3 regions of the Bradyrhizobium sp. 159 genome follow, and region 3 is predicted to be linked to each of the others. Evidence: predicted binding sites of a transcription regulator. Region 3 holds the regulator's gene; each other region holds the start of a gene.

Region 1 (7,648 bases), on a different contig from region 3:
AGAGCCCCGAGGAGAAGGCCGCGGAAGCCGAACGTGAAAAGGCCTACAAGGAGACACTGAAGAAGATTCCGGACTCCAAGGCCTCCAACGATCCCTGGGGCGGCATGCGCTCCGATCCGCCGAAGCAGTCGGCGGCGCCGAAGGCCTCGGCCGCGACCAGTGCGCCGAAGAAGAAATCCGGCACGGCTGCCAATTGACCTTCCGCCGGTCGGAGGCGGTAGACGCCTCCGGCCGGGGACTCCTCTTTGCCCCACAGGCCTCCTACATCTCGCAAGAGCGTATTTGCGTAGAGGAGGGCGGCACATGGCCGATCGTCCGCGGGATCTCGCCGAACGGATGGCGCGCCGGCGCAAGATGGGCGGCAAGCCAGACCACGCGACCGGCGACGGCTATCTGCGCGAGACCTTCACGCTGCCGCGCGCAGCGGCACGGGCGAGGGCGGAGGCCTTCTTCGCCCGCTACCCCAAGGCGGGCTATATGAGCGCAGTCGAGAGCTGGCGCGAATTGCCCGGCGGCGACATCGAATTCACCATGCGGCGGCTGCCCAGCGCGGATTAGGGTCTCACCTTTTCGAGCGTTTCTGCGACGATGCGGATTCGGAATACGGGCTCCTTGGCCTCGTCCAGCAGCTCCATGTGCCATTCGGAATTTTCCTGGAGCTTGCGGGCGATCCCGGCGGCCATGTCGGCGCAGACGCTGGTCATCTCCTTCCAGGCCGAATCGCGATCGGCAAATTCGCTCGCCTGGTCCGCGCAGCCGGAATAACGGCCGTTCCGGATTCGAAAGAAGTAGAGCGGCATGGCTGGCACCGATCACGCGTGACGGCCCAACCCCCAAGGCCACGGGCGCGCAGTGCAATCCCAAACCCCGATCAGATCAATTCCGGGCGGCTACGGGATATGCCCCTCGCGAGGCGCCGCACCCGCCGCTGATCTCACTGGCGGTCTTGCTCAGGCCGTCTTGCGCTCGATCGCCTTCAGCTCGCGGTCGATGCGCGGCTGCACCCGGCGAATCGCCAACAGGTCGATCTTCGTCTCGGTTCGGCCGGTCTTGATCTGCTCGCCGATGCGGAATCGCCAGTGCCAGATTCCGGGAATTGCCGTCCTGGCGACGGTGAATTCGACACCCCTGTGATTCATGGTCACCTCCCACGATTCACTTTCCATGCCTGCAGCATGTTGGGCGCCATCATATTCCGGGGACAAGCAAAATCTGCCGGTAAACCCATCGTGGCCTCGCGCGCGGGAAGGGAACTCTGTTCATGGTCGGAGAACCACGGAGTCCACCGCGCCGGCGGCATGTGCCTTGCTTGGCCTCATGACGGCACGCAAACCATGGGCGCCTCATGCTCGGCATTCCCCGCCGCTACTCCCATTTCGTCTTCGGTATCATCCAGTCCGGATTGACCTCGCTGATCGCGGCCGGCATCGCGAGCCTTCCCGCGGGGAGCGCGATGGTCTTCCTCGGGCACTGGATGGTGTCGTGGCTGATCGCATGGGCCGCGATGCTGCCGATCGTGCTGCTGGCTGCGCCCGCGATCCGCGCCGTCTCGCTGCGGCTGACGCGCGAGGAGAAGGACCTGCGAACCGGCCGGCAGGCATGAAAAAACCCCGCCTGGGGAGAGCCAAGCGGGGAGGAAGTTATTGGAGGCTGAGGTGCTGGGCTGCAACACCATAGCCAAGCGACCCTAGCCGGTTCGGCTTACGACAGCCTGACAGGGCCAAATCGAGGCCGGTCGGTAATCGCCTTCGCCCATGGGCCGCAAACAGAAAACCCCGCTCGAGGGAGCGGGGTCGTCGGCCGGGTATGGAGGCCCAGTGTTGGTCCACCGAGCACGACGAGAATAGGCGATCAGGCTGACACGCGCCTGACGGGTGTCAGTGAAAGTCGCGGTCGCGAGGCCGCAGACTGGCCCCGCGCCTGTCCCAATTTCGACATCCGGCCGCACAACTGGCGACACACGGGTCGGCAAGATTCCACACCGTCCGGCGCGCCATGGGGGAACGTGGCACGGCGGCAACGGGGTGGCATCATGGATAACGTAGAGCGGTCATTCGCCGCCGCGACGGCGGCTGGCTTCGTCGTGCTGGTGATCAGCCTCGTGCTGCTGGCGGTGCTGTAAGGCAGCGCAAGCGCAGGTGCGGGGAGCGACCGGGGTCCGTATCGTCGCGGTTTGCCGATGATGAACCGGCGCTTTGTCCTTCAAAAATGGAAAAACAACCCCATGCACAGTAGGCCGTGGGATGATTTCGTCATTCCATCAATGACTTACATGAGGTATTTCGATACCTTAATCGAGCGAGAAGCGCATCCCGACGCGCGATGTTGGTCCCTTCGGGTTCACGGTAGCCGTGCGCAGCGGGCCCTGGCGAGCGCTAGTGGAGCTTGATCTCGTCCAGGGGCAGCCGCAGCTCGGCGGCGCGCTCGTCGCGGTCCTTCTTGCGGAACGCGTTCTCCTTGCGCTCGAACTTGATCATCTCCTCCTGCGCGGCCTTCAGGAGTGGATTGCGCCTGATGGCGTCGCGGTGTGTGTCTTCAGTATGGGCAGAGGCTCCGGAGGTGCAGTCTCGTCCCGAAGAAGACCACAGAGACCGCGAAAAGGTTCGGTGCCTCAGGATTAAGGATTTGTGACGGCCAGAGATCCTGGAAGGGCAGATTAGGACAGGAATACGAACGGTAGTTGCCCGGAATCCACTTGGCATTGTGATACCGGTACGGTGGCTCCCGCCGGGGCTGGCATTTCATCCCGAAACGAGATTGCAACCGGCAAAGGGGTCGCTGAAAGGCGGCCCCTTTTCGATTCAGGAGAGTGAATTAGGGACTCTTGCAAAGAACATATTGCGAACCTAGAACAAATGGGGTACATTGCTTTTATTGCCGGCCCGCCTCTCAATCGTTTGTCCCCCTAGCGAATCCTCGCCATAAGGAGCACGACCCAATGTCCGCCACTGCCCTGCGTATCGTCGAAGGATCTTCCATGGACAAGAGTAAAGCCCTGGCTGCCGCGCTCTCCCAGATCGAGCGCCAGTTCGGCAAGGGCTCGGTGATGAAGCTCGGCAAGAACGACCGGTCCATGGACATCGAGGCGGTGTCATCGGGCTCGCTCGGGCTCGATATCGCGCTCGGCATCGGCGGCCTGCCGAAGGGGCGCATCGTCGAGATCTACGGGCCGGAATCCTCGGGCAAAACCACGCTGGCGCTGCATACGGTGGCGGAAGCGCAGAAGAAGGGCGGCATCTGTGCCTTCATCGACGCCGAGCACGCGCTCGACCCGGTCTATGCCCGCAAGCTGGGCGTCAACATCGACGAGCTCCTGATCTCGCAGCCCGACACCGGCGAGCAGGCGCTGGAGATCTGCGACACTTTGGTGCGCTCCGGCGCGGTCGACGTGTTGGTGATCGATTCGGTCGCAGCGCTGGTGCCGAAGGCCGAGCTCGAGGGCGAAATGGGCGATGCGCTGCCGGGTTTGCAGGCCCGCCTGATGAGCCAAGCGCTGCGCAAGCTCACGGCCTCCATCAACAAGTCCAATACCATGGTGATCTTCATCAACCAGATCCGCATGAAGATCGGTGTGATGTACGGTTCGCCCGAGACCACGACCGGGGGCAACGCGCTGAAGTTCTACGCCTCCGTCCGCCTCGACATCCGCCGCATCGGCGCTATCAAGGAGCGCGACGAAGTCGTCGGCAATACCACCCGCGTCAAGGTGGTGAAGAACAAGCTGGCGCCGCCGTTCAAGCAGGTCGAGTTCGACATCATGTACGGCGAGGGCGTCTCCAAGATGGGCGAGATCCTCGATCTCGGCGTCAAGGCCGGCATCGTCGAAAAGTCCGGCGCCTGGTTCTCCTATGACAGCCAGCGCCTCGGCCAGGGCCGCGAGAACGCCAAGGCGTTCCTGAAGGCCAATCCCGACATCACCGCCAAGATCGAGACCTCGATCCGCCAGAACTCCGGCCTGATCGCCGAGCAGATTCTCGCCGGCACCCCCGAGCGCGACGCCGACGGCGAGGAGCCGACGGAGGAGTAAGACTTACCGCGAAGAATTTTCGCGAGGAGCGGGCGCTGAGGACGTTGAGTTGCCGACGTCGTCAGCGCCCGTTTCGTTTTGTGTTGTCGTGATCGGGTAGTGTGATGAAGCGTCTGATCCTGACCAGTTCGTCGGGCTTTGCTCTCGCCAGATCGAGGCTGGCCGAATTCGTCATAATGTTCTCGTTTCGCTTTCAGTGGGGACCCGTGCCTCCACCTGAAATGCGTGCGGCCTATTTTGCGGCACGTTCGGAGACTCTTGGGCCGGGTGATCACTGGTCGGACTGGGGCATCCATTGGCCTCGCGCCATGAGTCGTCGCAAAAATCTATCGCTTGTCGATTTCTGCGAACCTTACGATGTGATCGAACTCTGGTTCGATCCAAATCCCGAAGATCAGTTGCAACTTATTTGGTTGCTCGATCACCTCAGATCTCATTCCTGGCCGGCGCAAAAACTCAAAATGCGCCTTGTGGCGGACGATCTAATCGGGATGAGAGGCGATAACCTGGGAAAGTCTGCGTCGCATATTCCCGCCTTTAATGTCACTGCCAGGGAATTCGGGACTGCCGAGGCGGCGTGGCGGGCCTATTGCGAACCGGCACCGGAAAGCTGCGTCAATCTCCTCCGCAGCGACCTCAGTGCATTACCGATGCTGAGGCCGGCTTTGCTCAATGCCAGAATTGCCGTCACCCTCGACAGGGCTTGGTGCGACGGAGATGCGATTTCTGGAGCTTCTTTCCAGAGGGTTTGGGAACACGAATTCGTTGTTTCATCTGCGCTCGCATCGGCGCACGTTCGTGTTCGGAGAGACCGAGCTGGGTTGGTTGCTCGAGGGGCTGGCGCTCGGCCCCAATCCCGCAGTGGCCGGTTTGGGCGAGGAACTGCGCACAATCGACCTTAAGAATTTGAGGGCTCGGCATGAAGTCTATCTGCGCAGCCGCCTTTCGCTGACCGAATTCGGTAAAGCTGTCCTGGCACATCAGGATGATTTCAGCCGCCACAATCCGATCGATCGCTGGTGGGGCGGCACGCATCTGACCAACGACCGGCTGTGGCGGTACGGCCCTGGTTTGACGAGGCCCTGAGGCATGACGCGGCTCATTGTGACAACCGACTCGTCCACTGCCGGCGGGATACAACGCGCCGGTGTCGCCGATCTTGTCATTGCGATCGAGCATCGGCTGGTCTGGGGACCGCTGCCGTCGGATGCCGAACTCGAGGCGTTCTTTGCGCCACGCACAACGCAGCCGCATGGCCTCCATTGGCTGGACGACACACCATCCTGGCGTCTTGAAGAATCGGGGATGACGGGGCGTGGATTGATCGAGCTGATGGCCGAATGCGAATCGGTCGAATTATGGCCAGGACCTGAGCCGAATGCGCAATTGATTTTGCTGTGGCTGCTTGACCGTTGCGGCGGTGAGAGAGCGGCAGTCTCCAAGCTCGCGATACGTCACCTCGACATTGCCCTGGTATCGACCCGGAGCGGTTTGCGAAGCTAAACCCGCCGGCTGCTAGGTCCACGGCAGATCACCTCGCACTGGCTGGGCGTGCGTGGCAGGCCTATCGCGCCCTGACGCCGCAGGCCTGGTTCGATCTGCTCAAGGCCGATTTGAGCTTGCTGCCGCAGTTCGAGCCTTGCGCGGTTGACCTGCTCGAAGAGCTTCCGAACGTCACAACCGGTCTTGGAGCGACGGAAACACGAATTCTGGAATTGATCGCGCCCGGCGGCGTGCTGCCCTTTGACGTCTTTCCAGGCCATCAGAAGCCCAACGAGCGTCGCGTCTTCGACTACTGGGAAGTGGGCGCGCTGCTCGATGGACTGGCGCGATGTCCGGTGCCGGCTGTGTCCGGGCTGGACGAGGGGCCATTCTCGCTTGACATGCATGACGATGTTCTCCGTCACGCACGATACAAGCAATCCCGCTTGTCGCTTACAGATCTGGGAAAGGCGGTGCTGGCAGGCAAGGAGGATTTCTACCGCCATAATCCGGTTCCCCGCTGGTGGGGTGGAACGCTTCTCACCAGCGAACGGCTCTGGCGCTGGGATCGCGAAATCCGGTTGTTGATTGCGCCTGACTAACGCGTGCGTATCGCTCAGTGTGCTCCCGTATTGCGCATCAATTTTGAGAGGCGATCTTGTCTCATATGATCCTGACGACGAACGATGGAGCAGCCGCCGTGCTTGGCCGCTCTAACCTGGCGAACATCGCCCTCGGCTTTTCCCTTCGCTTCGTCTGGGGCCAATTGCCGTCCGAAGAGGAGCTCGCGGTGGGGCTGGAGGCACGTTCCGCGAAGCATTCCAGAAGAGGCGATCATTGGCTCGACGGGGTGGGACGAGATCGGCTGATGGGCTTCGGTTCGCCGGATATTGGTTTCTTCCAGCTCTGCGAGAAATTCGACTCCATTGAAATATGGGCCGACCCACGGCCGAACGATCAGCTCGTGCTCGTCTGGTTGCTCGACCTGCTTCGTCCCTACAAGGAAATCACGACCAAGCTGAGCCTCGTGCATACGGACGACATCATCGCGAACTATGCTCCGCCGTCGGTCGCAAAATGGAAGCTGCCGGCCTTCAAGGTGGCCGAGAACCATGTGACGACCGCGAGTCGCGCCTGGCAAGCCTATCGGGCTGACACGCCGCAACCCTGTTTCGATCTGCTGATGACGGACCTGATGATCCTGCCCAGACTTCGATCGGCACTGATAGCAATGCTTGAAGAGCTTCCGGACAGCGTCACGGGACTCGCTGCCAGCGAAACGGATTTGCTGGATTTTGTGAACGATGGCCACACCGACCCGAGGCTCGTCTGCGACGCGAGGTGGCTTCGCGATGTGCTCGAAGAACACGAAGCGCGCGATGCCTTGATCGAACTGGCGGAACATTCGACGCCCCCGGTCCTGCTGGGCGATCCGTCGTTCGACAATGAGGCCCGCTACCGCGGCGAGAGCGAGTGGAAGGTCACGCTGACAGAGCTCGGGCGTTCACTTGTAGCCCGCGAAGACGATTTGTGGCGCCACAACCCGCTCACACGTTGGTGGGGCGGTACCGAGCTGACCAACGAACGGCTCTGGCGTTGGGACGCCGAGACCCGTTCGTTGATCGCGCCGTAAGCCGCTACTCCGCGGCTTGCGCGTAATCGCTCGCCGGCGGGCAGGAGCACACCAGGTTGCGGTCGCCATAGACGTTGTCGACGCGCCCCACCGGACTCCAGTATTTGTCGCTGCGCGAGGTGCCCGCGGGGAAGCAGCCCTCGCTGCGGGTGTAGGCGCGATTCCATGCATCATCGGCGATGTCGTGCACGGTGTGCGGGGCGTGGCGCAGCGGCGAGGCCTCGATCTTGAAGCGGCCGGCTTCGACCTCGGCGATCTCCTTCCGGATCGCAATCATGGCGTCGCAGAAGCGGTCCAGCTCCGCCTTCGATTCCGACTCGGTCGGCTCGATCATCAGTGTGCCCGGCACCGGGAAGCTCATGGTCGGCGCGTGGAAGCCGTAATCGATCAGGCGTTTTGCGATGTCGTCGACGGTGACGCCTGAGGTCGTCTTCAGCGGCCGGGGATCGACGATGCACTCATGCGCGACACGGCCCTTGGCGTTCTTGTAGAGCACCGGGAAGTGC
Region 2 (7,648 bases), on a different contig from region 3:
GCGAAAAATGGCGCGGCGAGCTCGACGATGTGATGTTCCGGCTCGAACCAGGCGACGTAATGCGCCTGGCGTTCCCTGCCGATTTCGCGGAAGCGCACGAAGGCATGCATCTTGTGCTCGTCGCGGTAGACTGCCTTCGCCATGGCCGTGACTTGCGCGACATCGGGATCGGTTGCGACCTCGATGAGATCGTGATTGTCCTTCAGCCGAAATAGCAGGCGATAGAGGATCGCAAAGCGTTCGCGGTCGCGGTGCAGGATTGCCGCTTTGGCGAGCTCGACGAATTTCGCGGAGACGTTGAAGGTGCTATCGCTGCCCTCCGGCAGCAGAGACGGCGAGGGCGGCGCGAACAGCTCCGCTTCGCCTCCCTGCACGGCCCAGGTGACATCGGCTGGCCTGACGCGGTGAAGCACGAGGCTACGTGCGGCTTTGCGCCAGCCTTCGAAATCGGTTTCATGATCGAGAGTGATGAATTGCATCAGAAGCCAAATCCCAGTTGCGTCGCCTTTGGCTTGAACCGCTCGATCAGCCGCGCCTCGTCGAGACAATGCGGTGAGGGGCGGTGATCGCTGAGGACGATGAACGGCAGCGCCTTGTGCCGGGGCACGTGCAGCCGCGCGAGATCGGCGAGGCGGATCATTGTCGTGCGCCGCGTCGCGATGATGCGTTCGACTGCTTTGGTGCCGAAGCCCGGCACGCGCAGCAATTCCTCGCGGCTGGCGCGGTTGACATCGAGCGGAAAGCGGTCGCGGTGGCGCAGTGCCCAGGCGAGCTTTGGATCGATGTCGAGCGGCAGCATCGCGCTGTCGTCGACGATCTCGCCGACGTCGAAGCCGTAGAACCGCATCAGCCAGTCGGCCTGATAGAGGCGGTGCTCGCGCAGCAAGGGCGGCGCGCGCAAGGGCAGGGCGCGGCTGGCGTCGGGGGTCGGGCTGAACGCGGAATAATAGACGCGGCGCAGGCGGTAGGCGCCGTAGAGATTGGCGCTGGTGTGGAGAATGGTGTGATCGGAGGCCGTGTCGGCGCCGACGATCATCTGCGTGCTTTGCCCAGCCGGCGCAAAGCGCTGCGGCTTGGCCTTCGTTTTCGCGCTGCGGCCTTCCTCGGCTTCATCGAGCTTGAGCCGCAGCCGGCCCATGGTGCGGCGGATCGCGCGCACGTCCTTCTCCGGCGCGAATTGCTTGAGGCTCGTCTCCTGCGGCATCTCGATGTTGATGGAGAGACGGTCGGCATATTGGCCGGCTGCTGCGATCAGCGCATCGTCGGCTTCGGGAATCGTCTTGAGGTGGATGTAGCCGCGGAAGTGATGCTCCTCGCGCAGTTTTCGCGCGACGCTGACCACTTGCTCCATGGTGTAATCGGGACTGCGGATGATGCCGGAGGAGAGAAACAGGCCCTCGATGTAATTGCGCCGGTAGAAGTCGAGCGTCAGCTTGACGACCTCGTCGATGGTGAAGCGGGCGCGCGGCACGTTGGAGGAGGCGCGGTTGACGCAATAGAGGCAATCGTAATTGCAGGCATTGGTCAGCAGCACCTTGAGCAGGGAGATGCAGCATCCATCCGGCGCGTAAGAATGGCAGATGCCCATGCCCGGCGCGGTCGAGCCCATGCCCTTGCCGTCGCTGGAATCCCGCTTCTCGGTGCCGCTGGAGGCGCAGGATGCGTCGTACTTGGCAGCATCCGCCAGGATTTCCAGCTTGCGTTGTACGTCCATGTTTGAATCTCTTTGATTCCACTCATGAATCCTAAAGCGCGCCAATTCGATTGACTCCCAGGGCGGCGTTAGCTTTATATTAGAACATATCATGAACAAATGAGCCAGCCGCTGGTTCTCTTTTTGAGAGCCACCGGCAATCACCCCTGAAGGAGCGGCGAGCATGAGCGGCGCACGCAGAAGCGCGCTTGCGACCTTGCGCAGCCAGATCGAGCGCATCGAGACGGCGGAGGTCGTGCATCAGCGCGATCGCGTCGCGCTCGGCCACAGCGAGGCGGACAGCGCGCTGAAGGGCGGGCTCGCACGTGCGGCGATCCATGAGGTGTTTTGTGAGGGCCGGCAGGGGACGGCCGCAACGGGCTTTGTCATGGGGCTTGCGGGCCGCGTTTCGGCGCGCCGGCCGCTGCTGTGGGTGCGGCAGGATTTTTCGGAAATCGAAACCGGCGCGCTGTCGATGAGCGGGCTCGCCGAGTTCGGTCTCGATCCGCGCCGCGTGGTGATGGTGCGCGCCGCTGATGTCGAGAGCGCACTGCGCAGCTCAGCCGACGCGCTTGCCTGCGATGCGCTGGGGGCCTTGGTGCTCGAGCTCTGGGGCGAGACCAGGCAGTTCGATCTCGTGGCGAGCCGCAAGCTGACGCTGGCCGCGCAAGCTTCCGGTGTCACCGGGCTCTTGCTGCGCATGGCGGCGCAGCCGCTGCCCTCGACCGCGGAAACACGATGGATGCTGCGCGCAGCGCATTCACCGCCGGGCCCGGTGTCGAGTGCCTGGGGCGCGCCGCGCTTCGATGCCGAGCTCTTGCGCAATCGTCATGGCCCATGTGGCCGGTGGACCATGGAATGGAAATGTGATGAGTGCCAGTTCAGTGAGCCGTCGACGTATTCTCAGCCTGTGGCTGCCACGCCTGCCCATCGACCGGATTCAGCGGTTCTTTGGGAACGTCGGACTGCATAAGAGCAATGATCCAAGCATCGTCGTCATCAAGGACAACAATGCGCTGGTGATCCATGCGCTCGACGAGGCCGCCGAGCGCCTCGGCCTGTATATAGGTCAGCCCTTGGCCAATGCGCGGGCGATGTGTCCGGACCTGAAAGTGTTCGACGCCGATATTGTGGCCGATGCGAAGACGCTGAGCGATGTCGCGGACTGGTGCGACCGCTTCACGCCGCTGGTGGCGCTCGATCCGCCGCACGGCCTGTTTCTGGACATCACCGGCTGCGCGCATCTATTCGGTGGTGAGGCCGCGTTGTTACGGACGTTGGTTCGCGCATTGGCCCGGCAGGGGTTTGCCATCAGCGCGGCGATCGCCGGCACCTCGATCTGCGCACGCACGCTGACGCGGCAGGCCACGGGCACCATCGTGGCCGATGGCGAGGAGGCGGAGGCGATCAGCCGATTTCCGATTTCCGCGCTCGGTGCAGGTGAAGTCATCACCACAGGCTTGCGTCGCGCCGGTTTGAAGACCATCGGCGACGTCGCCTCGCGCTCGCCGAGCGAGATCACGGCGCGGTTCGGCGCCCGGTTCTCCACGCTGCTGGCGCATGCGCTGGGGCAGGGCGATGCGCCGATCAACCCGCGAAAACCGCTGCCCGACTACATCGTGGAAAAACGTTTCGCCGAGCCGATCGCGACCGACACCATGATCGCGATGACGCTGTCGCGGCTTGCCGACACGTTGATCGCATCCATGGAGAAGCAGGGCAAGGGCGCGCGACGCCTGGAAGCCGCGTTCTTCCGCACCGACGGCGTGGTGCGCGCGATTACGGTCGAGACCGGGCGTCCGGTGACGCGCAGCGCGGTCATCGACCGGCTGTTTCGCGAGCGTCTCGATGCGCTCGCCGATCCGCTCGATCCTGGCTTCGGCTTCGACATGGTGCGGCTGTCGGCGAACCGTACAGAAATCGTGGTGCAGGAGCAGCGCGATCTCGATGCCCATGCCCACGACAATGACGAAATCGCCGCACTGATCGACCGCATTGCCGCGCGCATCGGCGGCAAGCGTGTCGTCGTGCACCTGCCGCAGGACACCCATATCCCTGAATGCGCGGTTGTAGCCGCGCCGGCGCAGCATCATCTCGCCGCCGCCATGCAGGCGGAATGGCCTGCGCGGGCCGAGAACGAGCCGCCGCTGCGTCCCTTGCGGCTGTTCGACAAGCCGGAGCCGATCAAGGTGCCATTTGCGACCGTGCCGGACGGCCCGCCGCATCAATTCACCTGGCGCCGCGCGCTGCATGCGGTGGTGCGGGTGGAAGGGCCCGAGCGCATCGCGATGGAATGGTGGCGGCAGGACGGCAAGCAGCTCACGCGGGACTATTTCCGCATCGAGGATGCCGAAGGCCTGCGCTTCTGGATCTTTCGCGACGGTCTTTATGAGGGGGAGGTGTTCGACGACGACGGCAAACCCGCTTCTCCCGGCTGGTATGTGCACGGTCTCTTCGCATGAATACGCCTGCCTATGCCGAGATCGGCATCACCACCAATTTTTCCTTCCTGCGCGGCGGCTCGGATCCGCGCGCCTATGTGCATCAGGCCAGCATCCTCGGCATTCCCGCGATCGGCATCGCCGATCACAACACGCTGGCCGGCGTGGTGCGCGCCTACAAGGAGCTCGACAATGCCGAGGTGCTGCACAAGCCGAAACTCCTGATCGGTGCGCGCATCGTCTTCATCGACGGCACGCCGGACATTCTGGTCTATCCGCGTGACCGCGGGGCCTATGGTCGGCTGTGCCAGCTTCTCACCAAGGGCAAGCGCGGCGACGACATCACGCGGATCGAGAAGGGCGAGTGTCGTCTCACCTTCGCCGACCTCATCGAGTTTTCAGAAGGCCAGCTCCTGGTCCTGACGCTGCCGCATCGTTTCGAACCCGCACAGGCGCTGGATGTTCTTGCAAAACTCAAGGACAGCCGCGCCGAGGGCGTGTGGCTGGCGGCGAGCCTGATCTATCGCGGCGACGACCGGCGCCGGCTGGCGCGGCTCGATGATCTCGCGGCAAAAGCAAGAGTGCCGTTGCTCGCGACCAACGAGGTGCTCTATCATCATCCCGCGCGCCGTCCTCTCCAGGACGTGCTGACCTGCATCCGGGAAAAGACCACGATCGAAGCGGTCGGACGGAAGCTGGAAGCCAATGCCGAGCGGTTCTTGAAGGCGCCGCAGGAGATGTCGCGGCTGTTCCGCGATTTCCCCGAGGCGATCGCGGAGACCATGCGCTTTGCCGATGCAATCGACTTCTCGCTCGATCAGCTCAAATACCAATATCCGGACGAGCCGGTGCCGCCGGGCAAGACCGCGCAAGGTCATCTTGAGGATCTGACCTGGGCCGGTGTCGACAAATATTTCGGCGGCATCACCAAAATCGACGAGAAACTGTACGCTACGCTGAAGAAAGAGCTCACGCTGATTGCCGAGCTGAGATACGCGCATTACTTCCTCACCGTGCACGACATCGTGCGCTACGCGCGCAGCCAGAATATCCTGTGCCAGGGGCGGGGATCGGCGGCGAACTCGGCCGTGTGCTACGTGCTTGGCATCACCTCGGTCGATCCGACCAAGGTCGATCTGTTGTTCGAGCGCTTCATCTCCAAGGAGCGGCTGGAGCCGCCCGATATCGATGTCGATTTCGAGCATTCGCGGCGCGAGGAGGTGATGCAATATGTCTATCGTCGCTACGGCCGCCACCGCGCCGCGATCATCGCCACCGTCATCCATTATCGCCCGCGCAGTGCCATTCGCGACGTGGGCAAGGCGCTGGGCCTGACCGAAGATGTCACTGCCGCGCTCGCCGACACCGTCTGGGGAAGCTGGGGCAAGGGTCTTAACGACATGCAAGTCAGGCAGGCCGGGCTCGATCCCAACAATCCCATGATCAACCTCGCGGTCGAGCTCGCAACCGAACTGATCGAATTCCCGCGCCATCTCTCCCAGCATGTGGGCGGTTATGTGCTGACGCAGGACCGGCTCGACACCTATGTGCCGATCGGCAACGCCGCGATGGACGATCGCACCTTCATCGAATGGGACAAGGACGACGTCGACGCGCTCAGCATGATGAAGGTCGACGTGCTGGCGCTGGGCATGCTGACCTGTATCCGCAAGTGTTTTGATTTGATCGCGGAGCATAAGGGCGAGCGCTGGGTGCTGGCGAGCGTCCCGCAGGACGACCCCAAAGTCTATGACATGCTTTGCGACGGGGAATCGCTCGGCGTGTTCCAGGTCGAAAGCCGCGCACAGATGAACATGCTGCCGCGGTTGAAGCCGCGGACGTTCTATGATCTCGTCATCGAAGTCGCGATCGTACGTCCGGGCCCGATCCAGGGCGATATGGTGCATCCTTACTTACGGCGGCGGAACGGCCTGGAAAAAGTGAGCTATCCCTCGCCATCGCCCGAGCATGGTCCCGCGGACGAGCTCTACAAGGTTCTGCATAAGACCAAGGGCGTCCCGCTGTTCCAAGAACAGGCGATGCGCATCGCGATCGAGGCGGCAAAATTCACCTCCGAGGAGGCCAATGGCCTGCGCCGCTCGATGGCGACCTTCCGCAATATCGGCACCATCGGCAAATACGAGGACAAGCTGATCGGCAACATGGTCGCGCGCGGCTACGATCCCGACTTTGCCCGAAGCTGCTTTGATCAGATCAAGGGTTTTGGCTCTTACGGCTTTCCGGAGAGCCATGCCGCGAGCTTTGCGCAGCTCGTCTACATTTCTTCATGGCTGAAGCATTACCACCCCGACGCCTTCTGCTGCGGCCTCTTGAACTCGCAGCCGATGGGCTTTTATGCCCCGGCGCAGATCGTCGGGGATGCTCGCAAGAACGGCGTCGAGGTGCGCGACATCGACGTGTCCTACAGTTTTGCGCAGAACACGTTGGAGCAGGGGAGAGGCAAATACTGCGCCGTGCGCCTCGGCTTCCGCCAGATCGACGGCTTTCACTGGTTGGACGAGGATGAGGAGAGGCTAAAGTGCTCTCAGTCGTCATTCCCCATTGCGCAATTGCGCAATGGGGACGCGCCACTTGGCGCGAGCCCGGAAGCCGTCGGGCCGCATACGCCTGACGTAATGGATTCCGGGCTCGACGCCGCCGCATCGCGCCGGAATGACAGGAGAGAGGACTGGGCCGACCGCATCGTCGCCGCCCGCAACCGCCGTCCCTTCACCTCGCTCGAAGATTTTGCGCGCGACACCGGCCTGCCCAAGCGCGCGCTGATCCTGCTGGCGGATGCCGATGCGTTCCGCTCGCTCGGGCTCGACCGCCGCGAGGCGCTATGGCAGGTGCGGCGGCTGCCCGACGACGTGCCGCTGCCGCTGTTCGAGGCGGCCACCGCGCGCGAGCAGCCGGACGAGCACGCAAGGCCGCTGCCAGTGATGCCGCGCGCCGAGCAAGTGGTCGCCGACTATCAGACCATCCGCCTGTCGCTGAAGGGCCACCCGATGGAATTCCTCCGCGAGATGTTCTCGCGCGAGCGCGTCATCGCCTGCAAGGATGTCAGCCATGAGAACGAGCGGCGCCGCGTCCGCTGCGCCGGCGTGGTCTTGGTGCGGCAGCGGCCGGGCAGCGCCAGCGGCGTCGTGTTCATGACGCTAGAGGACGAAACCGGCATCGCCAATGTCGTGGTGTGGCCCAAGATCATGGAGCAATACCGCAAGGAGGTGATGGGCGCGCGCCTCATCCTGGTTGAAGGCTACATCCAGAGCAGCCCTGAAAAGGTGACGCATCTCATCGCTCAGCGCATGATCGACCGCTCGCACGATCTGATAGGTCTCGCCAACGATGCCTTAAGCCGCAAGCATCCGGTGCCGGCAGGCACCGCCCTGGTCGAGCCGCTCAACGACGATCCCCGTGCTCACGCGGATAGCCCGGCGCAGAAAATCCGCCACCCCCGCAACGTCCGCACCCTGCCGCCATCGCGGGATTTTCATTGAGATGTGACGCGAGA
Region 3 (7,648 bases):
GGTCGGGTTTCGGGCACCCAAATCCGCTCGGGTATGGAACCAATTCACTTTGTACATTTTTGTACAGAGTTCCGGGAACGGAATACCTCCCTCCGGACTCTATGAGTCCGTTGGGACGTCTACATCGGACTTATTCTCGTGCTGGGCAAAGCCTACCTCACAAAGCAAGCCTCCTTGCTGCTCGAATTCGCCAAGACAACTTCGGATTCGCGCCTCTCCGCCAAGCTGATCAGCAAGGCCGCCGACCTAAAGTCGCAGGCCGATCCGCTGCCGGACAAGGATCAAAGCCCCAAAGCTCCGGACGTGACATCCAGCGTCAGTTCGGGCGAACAGACGCAGAGTTGATCCGATGCCGGCCGTGGCGCTCATCCTTCTCGTCCTCGCCATGGCTATCCTCGTACCGGTCTGTCTCGCCTTCCGGATCATGCCGTGACCGGTCTGAGCACGATTCTTCATGACGGAGATCACGCAGGATAAATCATCCTGTCGGCGCCTTTGCCTCGCGCCTGCACTCGGCTAGAACTTTCGCCGCCCATTGCCGATATGCTCAGCAGGAGTTTCCGCCCTTGGCCCTGATGCCGGTTTCTGACGCGCTTGCCGCGGTGCTGGCGGGTGCGGAGCCGCTGCCTGAAGCGATGGTTTCCCTCAACGAGGCCTATCATCGCGTGCTCGCACGCGATGTCCCGGCGCTGCGCACACAGCCGCCGGAAGCAATGTCGGCGATGGACGGCTACGCGGTGCGCGCGAGCGATGCAACAAAGCTCGATAGTACGCTCACCTTGATTGGCGAAGTGGCGGCGGGTCGTCCGTTCGCGGGAACGCTGGGCCCCGGCGAAGCCGTGCGGATCTTCACCGGCGGCGTCATTCCCAACGGTGCCGACGCGGTCGTGATCCAGGAGGACACGGTTGCGGACGGCAAGCGCATCACGATCAAGGAAGCCGCGATTGCCGGCCGCCACATCCGCCCCGCGGGCGTCGACTTCTCCGAAGGAGACGTGCTCCTGCGCAAGGGAACCCGTCTCACCGAGCGCGATCTCGCGCTCGCCGCCGCCATGAATCATCCGCAGCTTGCCGTCTGCCGCCGTCCGAAGGTCGCGATCCTCGCCACCGGCGACGAGCTGGTCATGCCGGGAACCACACCCGCTCACGGCCAGATCGTCTATTCCAACGGCTATGCCCTGCACGCGCTCGCCCGCAGCGAGGGGGCCGATACCATCGACCTCGGCATTGCCGCCGATACGCTGGAGGCCACCACTGCCGGCATCCGCCGCGCCCGCGAGAGCGGCGCCGAGATCCTGGTCACGAGCGGCGGCGCGTCGGTCGGCGACCATGATCTGGTCCAGCAGGCGTTGAGGGACGAAGGCATCGCGATGGCGTTCTGGAAGATCGCGATGCGCCCGGGCAAGCCGATGATGCATGGGCGGCTCGGCGCGATGCGCGTGATCGGCCTGCCGGGCAATCCTGTGTCATCCTACGTGTGCGCCTTCCTGTTCCTGGTGCCGCTGATTCGCGCCTTGTCGGGACGATCCATGATTCATCACCGACAAGAACGCGCCGTGCTCGGCCGCGATGTGGATGCAAACGATATGCGCGCGGACTATCTGCGCGCACATCTGGAGACGCGCGACGATGGCACGTTGGTGGCCCTTCCCGTCAATCACCAGGATTCCTCGCTGCTTGCGAATCTCGCTGCAGCACAGGCACTTCTCGTCCGCGCACCGTTCGCTCCGAAGGCAGAAGCCGGCTCGCCTTGCGAGGTCCTGCGCCTGCCCGTCTGAACGCATCCACCACACGCGTTCCGCGAACTTTGTCCCGTTCACGGTAAATTAAGCAGTTGCGGAACACATATCGAACATATAGTGTCCGTTCATGATTTGTTTCGAGCATGTAGCGGTTCACCGCTCCAATTTAGCGTCTCGGAATCGAACGACATCAACCGGGGGACTTTGGTCGAGATGTTAACGCGCAAACAATACGAGCTTCTGCGGTTCATCAGCGAACGTCTGAAGGAAAGTGGCGTGCCGCCCTCCTTCGACGAGATGAAGGATGCGCTCGACCTGCGCTCGAAATCGGGCATCCATCGCCTGATCACCGCGCTCGAGGAGCGCGGCTTCATCCGCCGCCTGCCCAACCGCGCCCGCGCCATCGAGGTGATCAAGCTGCCCGAGCTCCAGGCCGCCGCCGGCAGCCGCCGCGGCTTCACGCCGAGCGTCATCGAGGGCAATCTCGGCAAGGTGCGCGCGAGCTCCAGTTCTTCCGCGGACGAAGGCGAGCGTCCCGTTGCGGTGCCCGTGATGGGTCGCATCGCGGCCGGCACGCCGATCGAAGCGTTGCAGACCCGCAGTCACACCATTAGCGTGCCGCCCGACATGCTCGGCTCGGGCGAACACTACGCACTCGAAGTGCGCGGCGATTCGATGGTCGAAGCCGGCATTCTCGATGGCGACATGGCGCTGATCCAGCGTAACGAGAGCGCCGATACCGGCGACATCGTGGTGGCCCTGATCGACGACGAGGAAGCGACGCTCAAGCGCTTTCGTCGCCGGGGGGCGTCGATCGCGCTCGAGCCCGCCAATGCCGCCTACGAGGTGCGCATCCTGCCGCCGAACCGGGTGAAGATTCAGGGCAAGCTGATCGGGCTGTACCGCAAGTACTGAGACGGGCCAGCGGTCATTCGATACCAATGATTCCGATTGGAGCGGACGATGGTCCGCTCCAGCTGGATAGTCTTTTGGTCTTGCGCAGATTATCCGGCCCCTCTCTCCGGCGCTCCATCCTCGGCATGCGGCTCCAAGCACGCATCGCTTGTGAAGAGATCGTGCGCAGGATCGCTTTAAGCGCCTTCGCAGCGTGCTGATCGCTTGCATCGGCCGCGCAAGCATTCGCAACTCAATTGCAGCACCATGCACGCAATCTGCGCACGTAGGGAGCGAGCTATTCCGCAACGCCTAAACTCCCATCAACCGACAGCCACGGCGAAGCTGGCCACATTCCCCCTCTCGGCGCCCGCAGGCCACGGGCGCTCGCATCCGCCGAATGCACTGAAGCGAGCTTTGTTCCTATGACTTCGGGAAAGATAATGTGATCGTGTCCGGCAACGCCAGCCGCAGATTTGCCCACAACCGAGCAGAGCGTTACGTGCTTCCACTCTGATAGAGGCTTGCGCCTCCGAAGGAGGCGCGGGTTGCTATCTTCGAATGAGGAGCACCCGATGTGTGACTACAGCCTGCATGCCGTTGCATCTCGCCCCGCCGAAGTCGGCGAGACGATCGTGTCGACAACGTTCCGCGGCACCTCAACGCGCGGCTTTGCTTCCGCGGCCGATCCGACCGTGGCCGTCTGCCTGCTGCCGGGAACGGAGCTCGCCTTCGCCGACAACGTCCGTTACGATAATCGCTGGATCTGGACGCGCACCATCAACTCCCGCGTCGGCAAGTTCGGCAAGATCGATCCGCACATACCCGACCGCCATCATGACGCGATCGAATTCCCCGACGGCAAATACGTGCTGGTGACGCAGCTCGTCGAAGGCCAGCGCGCAACCGTGCTGCAATTGCCGGTGACGCAGCCGGTCAGCGAGCGCGAGCACAAGCCGCAGATCGTTGCCGATAGCCGGTCGACGATCACGCGCCTGCCGATTGGCTGAGCCGTCCCCGCCCGCGGGGTCGGGCCAGGATTGAAATGCCATCGCCGGCCGAGGCCGGCGAGATGGTATAATTTGTGTGCTGCGGAGTCCGGTCGGACCCGGACCTACTCTTCGCATTTGTTTTTAATCGTCCGGCCCCTAATCGTCGACCTGCAAGTCGGTCTCCGCCGGCGTTGCATCCCGGTTGCGGGCCGCGGCCGTCCTCGGCACAAGGCTCCCATCGAAATCACCCTCGCCGGCGCCGGCCGGCAACCAGGGACGGCTTGTGCCTCTTGCTCTCACCGCCTGTATCGCAAAGCCGTCACCACGCTGCGTCAACGCCAGCGCGCCCTGGCTGGTGAGACGCTGCCGGTCGACCACCATCGCCGCGCAATCGGGCGGCGCGGGGCGCGTCGTGACCACCAGCGCGGCGCGACTGCAATCCTCAGCCAGCGCATCGATGCGCAGTGAAAGCGCGACCAGCCGACCGTCGGCAAGCGGCGTCACACAGCCGGACTCGTCGCACGACACGCCGTCAGCCAGCGAGCTACTCCCGGCATCGCGCGGATCGGCGTCGGCAGCTAACCACTCTTTGAGCAGAAAGCCATCCTTGCTCGCCCGGATCACATGCAACTGCCCGTCCCTGCCCCGCACCGCGACGCTGGCGCCGTCCCCGGCAATCAGGATGTCGGGCTGCCGCACCGACAGGCCCCACGCGATGGCGGCCAGCAGCACCAAGGCGCCAGACCAGCGCAAGGGCGTGCGCAACAGGCCCATCAAGATGATCCCGAGGCTTGCCGCGATCAGCGGCGCGGTGCCGAAGGCAGGGATCCGGCCGACTGCACCCGGCAGTGCCGCCACCCAGCGCGACACCGCGACCATCCAGTCGATGCCGATCCCCATCAGCCACCAGAACACGCTGTCAAGCCCAAAGGGAGCCGCGAGCAGTCCCAACAGGCCAGCCGGCATCACCAGTGCCGAGACCACCGGCATCGCGCCGAGATTGGCGAGCACGCCGAACGGGGTGACGCGATGGAAGTGGAAGGCGGCATAGGGCGTGGTCGCAAGTCCTGCGATCAGCGAGGCCAGGAATAGCATCGCGATCTCGCGGCCGCCCCACAGCGCGATACGGGCCGTCGCGGAATGATCGGGCGAGGCAAACAGGTTCGGCATGCCGATCTGCACCAGCGCCACGAGCCCGAGCGTTGCGGCGAAGGACATTTGAAAGCTCGGATGCACCAGCGCTTCCGGCGCGACCGCGAGCACGATCAGTGCCGCCACGGCCAGCGTGCGGAAGGTGATAGCGCGGCGATCGACCATGACCGCGATCAGCACCACCGCCGTCATGAAGAACGAGCGTTGCGTGGCGACCTCCGCGCCTGACAGCAGCAGGTAGAACGCAGCCGCCACCAGCGCGGCGGCCGCTGACCATTTCTTGATGGCAAATCCCGCCGCCAGCCCCGGGATCAAGGCCAGCAGGGCGCGCACCGCGAAAAACACGACACCGGCGACGACCGCCATGTGATAGCCGGAGATCGACAGCACATGGCCAAGCCCCGAGATGAACATGGCGTCGTTGACGGGCGTGGTGATGGCATCGCGCCGTCCGGTGAGCAGCGCGGTCGCGATCGCACGGTTGTCGCCCTCGAGCGTCGCACGGATGCGTGCGTCGATCGCATCACGCAAGCCCTGCGTGAAGGCTGCGTAGCGCAGCCGCAAGCCGCCGGTCTCCTGCGGGGCTGCCACCGTAATCGCGCCCATTGCAAAACCGGAGGCGCCGATGCCTTGAAAGAACATGTCGCGGGAGAAATCGTAGCTACCCGGGCGCACGGGAGAGATCGGCGGCATCAAGCGCGCCTTCAGCTGCACGAAACTGCCGACCTGCGGTGCCATCCCCTTGCGCACCGAGAGGCGGACGCGCTCGAGCCTGACGTCGCTGCGCTGCGCCTCCATGGCGGTGACGCGCAGCACGAAGCGATCCGTGCGCTCGCGGATGTCGCGGGTCTCGACGTAGCCCGACAGCGATACCGAATAGAGTGGCTTGGCCAGCACCGTATGGGCGATGCGCGCGGTCTTCCAGGTCGCCATGGCAAAGCCAGCCGCGACAGCCGCGATCATGATCGCGGGCGCGAACAGCCGACTCCGCCGCAGCAGGACGGCGCCGAGCATGAGCGCGATGGCCGACGCGGCAACGACCCACAGCACCGGCTCGTGATCGGCAGCGAAATAGAGCGCGATGCCGCCGCCGAAGGCGACCGGCACCCAGGGCAACAGCCGACCGGCGCCGGCCTCGGCACGCGCCCATTCGCGCGCCGTCTCGACGATCGCGGGCCAGGCGCCAAAGCCCGCCGGCGCAAAGCCGCCAGCGGGCGCGGCGCGGCCAACCGGCCACGTTCCGGCAACTCCCTGGGAGCGCACTGGCCGGCCAGGCTCCGCCATTCCCTGCACCTTACGATACGCGATAGGTGCAGAGGCTACCGGAACGTGCGGCTGTGCGAATAGCGGTACGGATCAGGAACGAACTTGGACGTCCCCTACTTTTCCTCTTCCATGGTCACGGCGACCGAGGCCTTGGCCGAGAGGCGGACCTTGTTGCCTTCGACGTCGGCAACGAGACCCTTATCGATGAAATGATGGTGGCCCTTGTGGCGGCCCTCGCCGCTGTCCTTCTTGGTCAGCTTGATGCGGTTGCCCTCAACGCGATCGACGGTGCCGATATGGACGCCATCGGCGCCGATGATTTCCATATGTTCTGCGATGTTCTGCATGGATGGACCCTCGTTTGGATTCACCCCAACGTCAGAGGCGCGCGTTCGTTTCCCACGCGAAAATGACGATGCCGTGTGCCGCCCGCTCGTCAGATCAGCGGTTCCTTCGACGAGGCATGGTGGTTGACGATCTTCCACGCGCCGTCCTCGCGGATGATGACCCAGCTCACCTTGACGACGAGATCAGGACGCTCGCCGGCGAGGTCGAACGAGACGGTTGCCGCCATGTTGATCATGTCAGGACCTGCCTGCGCGGCATGCACCTCGGAAAACGTCGCACTCGGCTTGCGCCATCGCGGCAGGCCGTTGAAATAGTCCGCAACGCCGTCCCTGCCCCGATAGAGTTTCGGGTTGGAGCCGAAGAAGAATGCGTTGCTCGCATAGAGCGAGGACAGCGCGGCGGCGTCGAGCGTCGCGAAGCCGGCGCACCATTTCGCGATGATGGCGGAAACGATGGCGTCGGTTTCGTTGCTCATGGGTGCCTCAACCTTTCGCGACTTCCTTTGCAAACGTGTCGCGCAGACCGATGGTGCGCGAAAACACCGGCTTGCCCGGCGTCGAGTCCTTGTCGCGCACGAAATAGCCCTGGCGCTCGAACTGCATCGGCTCGGTCGAATTGCTCTCCGCGACCGATGCCTCGATCCGCGCATCGGACAAGATCTCCAGCGACTGCGGGTTGAGATCGGCCGCGAAATTCGAGGCGTCCGGGCTCGGATTGGAGAACAGCTGGTTGTAGATGCGGATTTCAGCAGGCTTCGACGTCGCTGCCGGCAGCCAGTGCATCGTCGCCTTGACCTTGCGGCCATCGGGCGCGTTGCCGCCCTTGGTCGCGGGATCGTAGGTGCAGCGCAGCTCCACCACCTCGCCTGCGTCGTTCTTGATCACGCCGGTGCACTTGACGAAATAGGCATAGCGCAGCCGCACCTCGTTGCCTGGCGACAGGCGGAAGAATTTCTTCGGCGGGTTCTCCATGAAGTCGTCGCGCTCGATATAGAGCTCGCGGCCGAAGCTGATCTTGCGCGTGCCGGCGCTGGGGTCATCCGGGTGGTTGATCGCCTCGAGCTCCTCGACCTGCCCCTCCGGATAGTTCTCGATCACCACTTTCAGCGGCTTCAGCACCGCCATGCGGCGCTGCGCCGTGCGGTTTAGTTCCTCGCGGATGCAGAACTCGAGCATGCCGACGTCAACCACGCTGTTGGCCTTGGCGACGCCGATGCGCCTGACGAATTCGCGCAGCGCGGCCGGCGGCACGCCG

Evidence for each region. Region 3 encodes LexA, which represses DNA repair genes until DNA is damaged. Its sites were predicted from a motif close to TGTTCNNNNTGTGTTCNG; they were not measured.
Region 1: a site for LexA is predicted at 2,830-2,847, ahead of recA (recombinase RecA). Genes of this name have one in related genera too.
Region 2: a site for LexA is predicted at 1,795-1,812, ahead of IVA96_RS22685 (DNA repair protein). Genes of this name have one in related genera too.

The regions. Positions count from the first base shown of each region.
Region 1 covers NZ_JADPKE010000071.1:19,004-26,651, forward strand. Annotated here, with positions in the region: gene IVA96_RS19640 (hypothetical protein) at 1-197, shown strand, start outside; gene IVA96_RS19645 (hypothetical protein) at 304-558, shown strand; gene IVA96_RS19650 (hypothetical protein) at 555-800, opposite strand; gene IVA96_RS19655 (hypothetical protein) at 951-1,139, opposite strand; gene IVA96_RS19660 (DUF2798 domain-containing protein) at 1,346-1,603, shown strand; gene recA (recombinase RecA) at 2,939-4,027, shown strand; gene IVA96_RS19670 (hypothetical protein) at 4,745-5,113, shown strand; gene IVA96_RS19675 (hypothetical protein) at 5,117-5,530, shown strand; gene IVA96_RS19680 (hypothetical protein) at 5,647-6,111, shown strand; gene IVA96_RS19685 (hypothetical protein) at 6,177-7,142, shown strand; gene gcvP (aminomethyl-transferring glycine dehydrogenase) at 7,147-7,648, opposite strand, start outside.
Region 2 covers NZ_JADPKE010000082.1:48,417-56,064, reverse strand. Annotated here, with positions in the region: gene IVA96_RS22695 (UdgX family uracil-DNA binding protein) at 1-479, opposite strand, end outside; gene IVA96_RS22690 (putative DNA modification/repair radical SAM protein) at 479-1,714, opposite strand; gene IVA96_RS22685 (DNA repair protein) at 1,878-2,666, shown strand; gene IVA96_RS22680 (DNA polymerase Y family protein) at 2,563-4,155, shown strand; gene IVA96_RS22675 (error-prone DNA polymerase) at 4,152-7,634, shown strand.
Region 3 covers NZ_JADPKE010000061.1:90,498-98,145, forward strand. Annotated here, with positions in the region: gene IVA96_RS17275 (hypothetical protein) at 139-345, shown strand; gene glp (gephyrin-like molybdotransferase Glp) at 567-1,778, shown strand; gene lexA (transcriptional repressor LexA) at 1,956-2,657, shown strand; gene IVA96_RS17290 (hypothetical protein) at 3,212-3,646, shown strand; gene IVA96_RS17295 (ComEC/Rec2 family competence protein) at 3,785-6,064, opposite strand; gene IVA96_RS17300 (DUF2171 domain-containing protein) at 6,160-6,393, opposite strand; gene IVA96_RS17305 (SgcJ/EcaC family oxidoreductase) at 6,483-6,869, opposite strand; gene IVA96_RS17310 (glutamine--tRNA ligase/YqeY domain fusion protein) at 6,877-7,648, opposite strand, start outside.